DNA from 2 places in the Shewanella sp. SR1 genome. Region 1 is predicted to be linked to the other one. Evidence: predicted binding sites of a transcription regulator. Region 1 holds the regulator's gene; the other holds the start of a gene.
The links. Region 1 encodes MetJ, which represses methionine synthesis genes. Its sites were predicted from a motif close to TAGACGTCTAGACGTCTA; they were not measured.

Region 1 (4,992 bases):
CGGGCCGTGGGGTGATCAAGTTCCGCGAAGTGAATCTTAAAAAAGCAGATGAGCTGTACTTTATCCAAGGCAAAGTGGCGGTGCACACCAATGGCGCCACCCACAATGTGCCTATGCTCGCTAACCTGATGTCGGATAACGCTGTGTGGGTTCACCCCGTCACAGCGGGCAAGTTAGGGATCAGCAATGGCGACCCAATCCGCCTCACCAGCAGTGTTGGCACAGAAGAAGGCCATGCCTTAGTCACGCCGGGCATTCGCCAAGATACTGTGTTTGCTTACATGGGCTTTGGTTCTAAAAACAAAGAGTTGGTCAGAGCAACGGGCAAAGGTATCCACTGCGGTAACTTACTGCCGCACGTGACGGCTCCTGTGTGTGGCATGACAGTGCACACCACGGGCGTCACGCTGGCAAAGCGCTAATCGGAGGCTTAAATGAATAAACGATATGTAATGGTGCACGACGAGAATAAGTGCATCGGCTGCCAAGCTTGTAACGTGGCGTGTCGCAGTGAAAATGGCGTACCCGAAGGCGTTACTCGTCTGCAAGTGCGTGTGGAAGGCCCCTTTGGTGAGATGCCCAATCTGCACTTCAAATACCACAGGGTATCTTGCCAGCAATGTGAAGATGCGCCCTGCGTTAAGGTGTGCCCAACGGGCGCGGCCTATGTGGGTGAAGACGGCATTATCTCTATCCATACCGAGAAGTGTGTCGGCTGTATGTACTGTGTGGCAGCGTGCCCTTATAAAGTGCGCTTTATGAACCCAGAAACGAAGGCGGCGGATAAGTGTAACTTCTGTAAAGACAGTCGTTTGGCGCGGGGCGAAGAGCCAGCGTGTGTGACTGTGTGTCCAACCGATGCCTTAGTGTTTGGCGATGCTAATGACCCGCAGAGTGACGTGGCCATCATGCTCAACACTAAAATCACATACCAAGATAAAACCCATTTAGGCACTAAACCTAGGGTATATCGCGTTCCTACCAAAAGAGGGGGGATTTGATTATGAACAATACTTGGGGCGACATGGCGCAATATGATCCTGTCACTTGGCACTGGGTCATCGCCGTTTACCTGTTTATGGCGGGGTTATCCGCGGGCAGTTTATTGATTGGCATTGGTTTACGCTGGGCGAATAAGGAGCTCAGCGCGGGAGCCGAAAGCAGCATTCTTAAGGCGGCTGCCATTATTGGGCCTGTGGCCATTAGCTTAGGTTTAGCCTGCTTAGTGTTTGATTTAACCAAACCCTTCCACTTCTGGCTGATCTTAATTCACTATAACTTCCAGTCTGTGATGGCCATTGGGGTGCTGGCGCTGCTGGCGTATTCTCCCTTAGCCTTTGCGTACGCCATTATTGTGCTGCGGGATGACTTACCAAAATGGGGTTTGGGTTTCCTAGCGCCTATCGCTAAGTTACTTATGCCATTTCGAAAGCTGATTGAAGTATTGTTGTTTGTCCTCGCCATTGGCGTAGGGGCTTACACTGGCTTCTTAATTTCGGCGATGAATGCTTACCCTATGCTCAACACTGCGGTACTGCCTGCGCTGTTTTTAGTGTCGGGTTTATCGGCGGGCGCTGCGGCAAACGCGGTACTGGCACTCTTGCTGTTTAAGACTGACAGCCACGATAAAACTTTAGTCAAGATGCACGGTTTAGAGTTGCCTGTGATGGCGATTGAAATCTTGTTCCTGTTCATGTTGTTCTGCGCCTTGTACTTCAAGGGCGGCGCGGCGGCTGCGGCCTTAGCGTCGTTAACCTCTGGGCTATGGGCAAGCGTGTTCTGGATAGGCGTCGTCGGTATAGGTTTTGGTATTCCATTGCTGTTCATGTTGCTACCAGCCGCGACTCGCCATACTAAGGGCGCAATGATCATGGTTGCCTGCGCGAGCTTAACCGGCGTACTCGCTCTAAGACACTTTATTGTGTACGCAGGGCAAAGCTATTTAAGCTGAGTGTAAGCTGGCTTTAGATATTGATAGATAAAGAAAAGCACTGACAATGTCAGTGCTTTTTTATTGTTTGAATCTTCAGATGATTTGCCAATACAAGCAGGACGCTTATTGGGGCAATAACTCGATAACCGATTTCACCGTTAGCACTAAGGCGCTGATACTGCATAGGACTAAGGTCGCCATTTTAGTTTTATCTTTATCGACACTGCCCACTAATCGCCCCGCGACTAAATACCCTAAAAGCACTGAAGGCAGCAACATTAACGACAGCCACAGGTGCTTCAATTCTAATAAGCCAGTGATCGCCAAAATGACCATAGCTATGGTGGAGCTAAAAATGAAGAAGGCCGACAGGGCGGCACGAAACTGCGAAGCGTCTTTGCCTGACAATAGAATCGCCATCGGCGGGCCACCAATAGCGGCAATATTACCGAAAATCCCCGAGACGACGCCCGCCCCAAAGAGGGTTTTCTTATTCACTGGCAGGCTGAATTTATACAGGCTGAGTATAACCGCGACAGCCACAATGGCGGCGATGGATAACCCGAGTATGGGCTGAGGCGCAAACAGCAACAGACTCGCGCCGATAAAACCACCGGGCACGCGACCTATAAGCGCATATTGCAAGCCATTGAATTCTAAATGACCACGTTCCCGGAATAAGGTCAGTAGCGAGATGGTAAATCCCATGGCAATAACGGGACCCGGTACGAGCTGCGGATCGACGATATACAGCAAAGGACTGGCGACAACCGCTAGGCCAAACCCAATCAGGCTCTGGGTTAAGGCGCCAAGAAATACAATCAGTGAGGCCAAGGCGAGAGTCTGTGGATCTATCATAGAAAACATAGGATTCCATATAAACAAAAAGGGATCGTTAACGATCCCTATTGATGAGCACTGTGATGTAACTTTGCCAGCGACAAGTCGCTATTCCATGTCTTCCCACTCGATCCCCATCTCGTCCATCAGCAACTTGGCTTCGGCGGGAATGCTGTCTGGGCTATCTTTTGACAGATCTTCATCGTTAGGCAATGGCTGGCCAGTGTAGGCGTGCAAAAATGCCTCACACAACAGCTCGCTGTTGGTGGCGTGACGCAAATTATTGACCTGACGACGAGTTCGTTCGTCCGTAAGGACCTTAAGCACTTTGAGCGGAATAGACACAGTAATTTTTTTTACTTGTTCATTCTTCTTGCCATGTTCAGCATAGGGGCTGATGTATTCCCCATTCCATTCAGTCATTGACTCACCTGTTATAACGCTAAATTCGGGGCAGATTTTAAACCCTTACAAAGAACAGTCAAATTATTGCTACTATTTCTTTGTGATTGCAAACAGATTTCTTTATGTTCAGACGTCTAAACGTCTTCACGCCTATTGACGATGGCCTTGGGCTTAGGTACATTTAGACGTCCAGACATCTCTATCAGTCTACCGAATTTAGGAGTCCACCCATGGCAGAGCGTCAATTAGCCACACTGGCAGTGCGTCAGGGTATCGAAAGCGATACTCAATATGGCGCAGTTGTGCCACCGATTTATTTGTCGACTAATTACGCCTTCGATGGTCATAAAAATCCTCGCGAATTCGATTACAGTCGTTCAGGCAACCCAACACGCTGTATTTTAGGCGAAGCATTAGCGCAATTAGAAAAGGGCGCCACTGGCATAGTGACCTGCACTGGCATGGCGGCCATCACCCTAGTGACCACTTTGCTCGGCCCCGATGATCTATTGGTGGTGCCCCACGATTGTTACGGCGGTTCTTACCGTTTATTTACTAATTTGGCGAAGAAAGGCCAGTTTAAGCTGATTGTGGTTGATCAAACCGACAGCCAAGCGTTAACCGCAGCGATCGCGCAAAATCCTAAGATGGTGTGGCTCGAAACCCCGTCTAACCCGCTATTGCGTGTGGTGGATATCGAGGCTATTGCTAAGGCAAGCCATGAGGTCGGCGCGCTGGTGGTGGTCGATAACACTTTTTTATCGCCGATATTGCAACAACCCCTATTGTTAGGCGCGGATATCGTTATCCACTCCACCACTAAATACATCAATGGTCACAGCGATGTGGTTGGCGGCGCTGTGGTTGCCAAAGATGCACAAATTGGCGAAAGCTTACATTGGTGGTCGAACACGTTAGGCTTAACGGGATCGGCATTTGATAGTTACTTAACCCTGCGCGGCCTACGTACCTTAGCGGTGCGAATTCGTGAACATCAAGCCAATGCCCAGCGCATTGTTGAGGTGTTAACGCAAAGCTCTGTGGTGAGCAAAGTTTATTACCCTGGTCTTGCGGATCACCCAGGTCATGCCATTGCCGCCAAGCAACAAAAGGGCTTTGGCGCTATGCTGAGTTTTGAGCTCAAGGGCGGCGAGGCCGAAGTGGTGGCCTTTTTAGGTGCACTCAGCTTATTTAGTGTGGCGGAAAGTTTAGGTGGCGTTGAAAGTTTGGTGGCCGTGCCCGCAACTATGACCCACAGAGCCATGGAGCCGCAGGCGCGTTTTGAGGCAGGCATTAAGGACACCCTATTGCGTCTATCGGTGGGTATTGAAGATGCCGCCGATTTAGTTGCAGATATTCAAGCAGGATTAGCCGCCGTTGCGGCTTGTCAGTAGAGGAATAATAGATGGCACGTTGTCACTTACATAAATTTGGTGGCTCCAGTTTAGCGGATGCCGATTGTTATCGCCGAGTCGCCCATATCCTGTTAACCCACGGTCATAGCGATGACCTTGTGGTGGTCTCTGCGGCGGGTAAGAGTACGAATTTCCTGTATAAATTATTAGCGCTGCGTGATGCGGGTCAGTTGTGGCAAGAAGAATTACAAGTGCTGACCAGCTACCAACAGGGGTTGGTAGAGCAGTTATTGTCGAACGAACAAGCCCGCGATCTGCGCGAGCGTTTGGCGACAGATCAGGCGCAGCTCATCAGTCTATTGTCCCTCGACGAACGTAACGAATACCAAGTTAACCATGTGGTGAGCTTTGGCGAGCGTTGGTCGGCACGTTTAATGGCGGCGCTGCTGCGCGAATCAG
Region 2 (4,992 bases), on a different contig from region 1:
TGGTCATGCCAACAACAGTGCCTTCAAAACCGACGTACTTGTACCAGAAATCGGTATGCGCCGCTTCGATAGCCACACGTTTAGTCACAGCGCGTGGTAATACCGATTCTTTATACGCTGCATCTTGCTTATCGAACTCAGTTGTCGATGGCATAGAGACTACGCGAACTTGTTTACCTTGCTCAGTTAATGCAGCCGCAGAATCCATCGCCAATTGTACTTCGCTACCGGTTGCGATCAGGATCAGTTCTGGTGTACCCGCACAGTCTTGCAGTACATAAGCACCTTTAGCCACGTTGGCTAATTGCTCAGCGGTACGCGCTTGGGCTTTGAGGTTTTGACGGCTGAAAATCAGTGACGTTGGCGCATTGCGACGTTGAATCGCAGCTTTCCAAGAAACCGCCGTTTCTGCCGCATCACATGGGCGCCATACAGCCATATTTGGCGTCATACGCAGGTTAGCTAATTGCTCAACTGGCTGATGCGTTGGACCATCTTCACCTTGACCGATAGAGTCATGGGTATAAACGAAGATGTTTTGAATGCCCATCAGCGCCGACATGCGGACTGCGTTACGGGCGTATTCCATGAACATCATGAAAGTTGCGCCGTAGTTGATGAAACCACCATGCAGCGAAGCACCGTTCATAATGCCGCTCATGCCGAATTCACGCACGCCGTAGTAAATGTAGTTACCAGCTGGATCGTCTTGAATACCTTTAGAACCTGACCACAGTGTCAAGTTAGAACCCGCTAAGTCAGCAGAGCCGCCTAACAGTTCAGGTAACATAGCACCGAAAGCACCGATGGCATTTTGTGAGGCTTTACGGCTCGCAATACCTTCGGCTTTGTCCTGTGATGCTTGCACGAATGCCTGCGCTTTTTCTTCAAAATCAGCAGGTAATTCACCTTTTAGTACACGGCGCTCATATTCAGCAGCCAGTTCTGGGTGAGCTGCGCTATAAGCCGCAAACTTCTCGTTCCATGCTGCTTCACGGGCAGCACCGGCTTCTTTGGCATCCCAACCGGCATAAACGTCAGCAGGGATTTCAAACGGTGCGTATGGCCAGCCAAGGAATTCACGGGCTGCTGCGATTTCCGCATCGCCTAATGGCGCGCCGTGGCAATCGTGGCTGCCAGATTTGTTGGGTGAACCAAAACCGATAATGGTTTTGCAGCAAATCATGGTTGGTTTATCGGTCACCGCTTTAGCCGCTTCGATAGCAGCACGGATTGCCGCGCTATCATGACCGTCAACACCGGCAATCACATGCCAGCCGTAAGCTTCAAAACGCTTTGGCGTATCATCGGTGAACCAGCCTTCAACATGGCCATCGATAGAAATACCGTTGTCATCCCAAAATGCGACCAGTTTGCCTAGACCTAAAGTACCGGCTAATGAACAGGCTTCGTGGGAAATACCTTCCATCAAACAGCCGTCGCCGACGAAGCAGTAAGTGTAGTGATCAACGATATCGTGACCATCACGGTTAAACTGTGCCGCTAAGGTTTTTTCAGCAATCGCCATACCGACTGCATTGCTGATGCCCGCGCCGAGTGGACCCGTTGTGGTTTCAACACCTGGGGTGTAACCGTATTCTGGGTGACCCGGGGTTTTTGAATGCAATTGACGGAACTGTTTCAGTTCTTCGATTGGTAATTCATAACCTGTCAGGTGAAGTAAAGAGTAGATCAGCATTGAACCGTGACCGTTAGAAAGGACGAAACGGTCTCTATCTACCCATTTAGGATTGGTCGGGTTGTGCTTAAGGAAATCATTCCACAGCACTTCAGCAATATCTGCCATACCCATTGGGGCGCCGGGATGGCCTGAATTTGCTTTTTGAACTGCATCCATACTTAACGCACGGATTGCGTTTGCGAGTACTTTACGGGAAGACATGCTCTCTCCTGCTTGTTTGTGGGGTCTAGCGGGCAATTTGGATGCATATTTTCCCCTACATGCCAGTGTGACGCAAACTAAAATTATCATTCACTCAGCAAAAGATGGCCGAATCGTAAACTCGTAGAAACAAGCTAGTCACTTTACTGGCGTTTACTTGAGTGGGCCTCGCAAGGATCACTTGTAATGGAGAAATAAATTTCTCAAAAATCGAGTAAACTTAATGCTATGAAATATAAGTAAAATAACCTATTTAAGACTGAGCATAGTCGTTTTCAGGTCACAATCTGAGAGGATTTTTTCTCACTGGGGGTGATCGGCAATCGGATTTAAACTAAAATAGCCGTCTAGATGTAGATGCTTCTACACGTTTGAATGCTAACGACGAGATTTTCCTACTATGGCAAAGCACTTGTTTACTTCTGAGTCGGTCTCAGAAGGTCATCCCGATAAGATTGCAGATCAGATTTCTGATGCTGTGCTAGATGCAATTCTGGCTCAAGATCCAAAAGCACGCGTGGCGTGTGAAACTTATGTCAAAACTGGCATGGTATTAGTCGGTGGCGAAGTCACGACTTCTGCTTGGGTTGATATCGAAGAAATCACCCGTAAAACGGTGCGTGAAATTGGTTATACCCACTCAGATATGGGTTTTGATGCAGACTCGTGCGCGGTATTAAACGCCATTGGTAAGCAATCACCTGATATCAATCAAGGTGTAGACCGTGCTGACCCTGCTGAGCAAGGTGCAGGCGACCAAGGGTTAATGTTTGGCTATGCCAACAACGAAACCGACGTCCTAATGCCAGCGCCTATCACTTATGCCCACGCATTAGTGAAGCGTCAGTCTGAAGTGCGTAAAAACGGCACCCTGCCTTGGTTACGCCCAGATGCGAAAAGCCAAGTCACATTTGCCTATGATGATGGCAAAATTGTGGGTATTGATGCCGTCGTATTGTCAACTCAGCACAGAGATGACGTATCACAAGCCGACTTAATTGAAGGCGTGATGGAAACCATCATCAAGCCAGTATTACCAGCTCAATGGCTAAACAAAGACACTAAGTTCTTTATCAACCCAACTGGCCGTTTTGTTATCGGTGGCCCAGTAGGCGATTGCGGCTTAACCGGTCGTAAGATCATCGTTGATACCTACGGCGGCATGGCCCGTCATGGTGGTGGCGCATTCTCTGGTAAAGACCCATCAAAAGTTGACCGTAGCGCGGCATACGCTGCCCGTTATGTGGCAAAAAACATAGTGGCAGCAGGTCTTGCTGATCGCTGTGAAATCCAAGTGTCTTACGCTATTGGTGTGGCAGAGCCGACTTCTATCAGCATCGAGACCTTCGGTACGGGTAAAGTGTCTGAAGATTTGTTGATCAAGTTAGTACGTCAACACTTCGAACTGCGTCCATACGGTTTAACGGCCATGCTCGATTTAGCACGTCCGATTTATCAAGCGACTGCCGCTTATGGCCACTTTGGTCGTAACGAATTCCCTTGGGAAGCAACTGACAAAGCTGAAGCACTGCGCGCTGACGCGGGTCTATAATCGGTTTCGATTAAAACCCGTTAAGATTGCAAAATATAAAAACCGCTACCCAGCGGTTTTTTTATGCCTGCAATTTGGTTCCCCAAAGCAAGATAATTGTATCGTCAGTTGTGCAGCATTCATTATCATTGTTTCCCCTGTGACTCGTCACCTCTTTGTTTAACAAAAAGCGTCCCTAAGGGCTCAACTAAAACATCCTGTTTTAGAAGGTCACAGGTGTAACAATGCCAATCGCTGTTCGTTTAGCAAAAAAAGCTATTTACCCAAAGTAAGATAACTTTGTAGTCAGTTGTGCAGCATGAATTGTCATTATTTCCCCAGTGACTCGCCGTAAATATATCCCTATAGGCTCGACGACGGCATCCATGCCGCCAACGGTCACTGTTGCAACAATGCCAATCCTTACTAACCCTCTCGCTGTTCGTTCAACTAAAAAAGCTATTGCCCCAAAATCAGTTTCGAAGTTCAAAAAGCAAACAGTCCGAATAAAGCTTTAGCTATAGAAAAGCTAATGTGGTGGACTACTTTCAATCTAGAAGTTATGCCTGTCCGATCTTTCTCGCCAATGCTTGCCGCCGCAAAAAGTTAGCGCTTATCCAGCAATAATTGCGCCAACCGCAGGCGGCATTTGCGAGTCCTTTGGTTAAGGGGACTGTTGGTGGTCATGCCCGCAATGCCAGCTTGGTCATTTATAGTTTATTGGGCTGATAAGGCCGCAGTCGGTAGTGATGATAAACAACCAAGGTCAGCCTGTACGCATGTCAGGATAACCCCACGCCCTAAAGACGTAGCGTAATGCAGCGAAAAGCAGCCAGCCTTATGGGCGCAAGCCGATGAGGGGATGTGGTGCGAGAGTGAGTCTGGGCTGGAATGCAGTGGACCACGCGCCTTAGTCAGTCAAAAGTGAGCGTAAAAGAATGAGAAAGATAAAACGATATCAAGTGATTACCCATCAAACTGTATAAAAAAACCGCTACCGCAAAAAAGCAAATTCCTATAGCATTATTCATACCCATTTACACGGATGTGGCAGCGGCCAAGTCCAACAAGCGATTTATGCCCTGCAAACAGCGCAGCGCATAAATACTAAGACGTTATAAACCACAAGGAGAGTTCATTTGAATATCAATGCAACAGTTTTAGGCCAGTTCATTATTGTGTTCGCGCTAATTATGGGGGCACTGTGTTACTACCTTGGTCGTCGTAAAACCCAAACGCCAGTGTTGACCGGTCTACTTGGTATGGTGCTTTCAATCATTCCACCGTTTGGTCTGGTTTATCTGGTGGTGCTGGTGCTAAAAAAAGATGTAGGTTCGACATCAGCAGTAGTAAGTGGGTAAGGTGGTTTATAACAAGCAAAGCCAGCCGACGCGTACCGCGCAGCTGCTTTGAGCGTTAATTTTCAAAGGTGACCATGACTGACTGGAAGAAGTATGAGCGTTTCATAGCCGAACTTTGCTCTGAGGACTATCAATCTCAAGATGTCACGGTTATCCCAAATGCCAAAATCAAAGGTTGTTTAAGTCAAACGATTAGA

Region 2: a site for MetJ is predicted at 2,244-2,261, ahead of metK (methionine adenosyltransferase). Genes of this name have one in related genera too.

Annotation. Positions count from the first base shown of each region.
Region 1 is NZ_JAJAEF010000011.1:146,776-151,767, forward strand. Features, by position in the region: gene phsA (thiosulfate reductase PhsA) at 1-422, shown strand, start outside; gene KV201_RS12635 (4Fe-4S dicluster domain-containing protein) at 435-1,001, shown strand; gene nrfD (NrfD/PsrC family molybdoenzyme membrane anchor subunit) at 1,004-1,951, shown strand; gene KV201_RS12645 (sulfite exporter TauE/SafE family protein) at 2,057-2,800, opposite strand; gene metJ (met regulon transcriptional regulator MetJ) at 2,882-3,196, opposite strand; gene metB (cystathionine gamma-synthase) at 3,409-4,572, shown strand; gene KV201_RS12660 (bifunctional aspartate kinase/homoserine dehydrogenase II) at 4,584-4,992, shown strand, end outside.
Region 2 is NZ_JAJAEF010000027.1:56,320-61,311, reverse strand. Features, by position in the region: gene tkt (transketolase) at 1-1,903, opposite strand, end outside; gene metK (methionine adenosyltransferase) at 2,304-3,455, shown strand; partial or broken gene KV201_RS19135 (IS91 family transposase) at 4,011-4,225, shown strand; gene KV201_RS19130 (hypothetical protein) at 4,574-4,795, shown strand; gene KV201_RS19125 (restriction endonuclease) at 4,870-4,992, shown strand, end outside.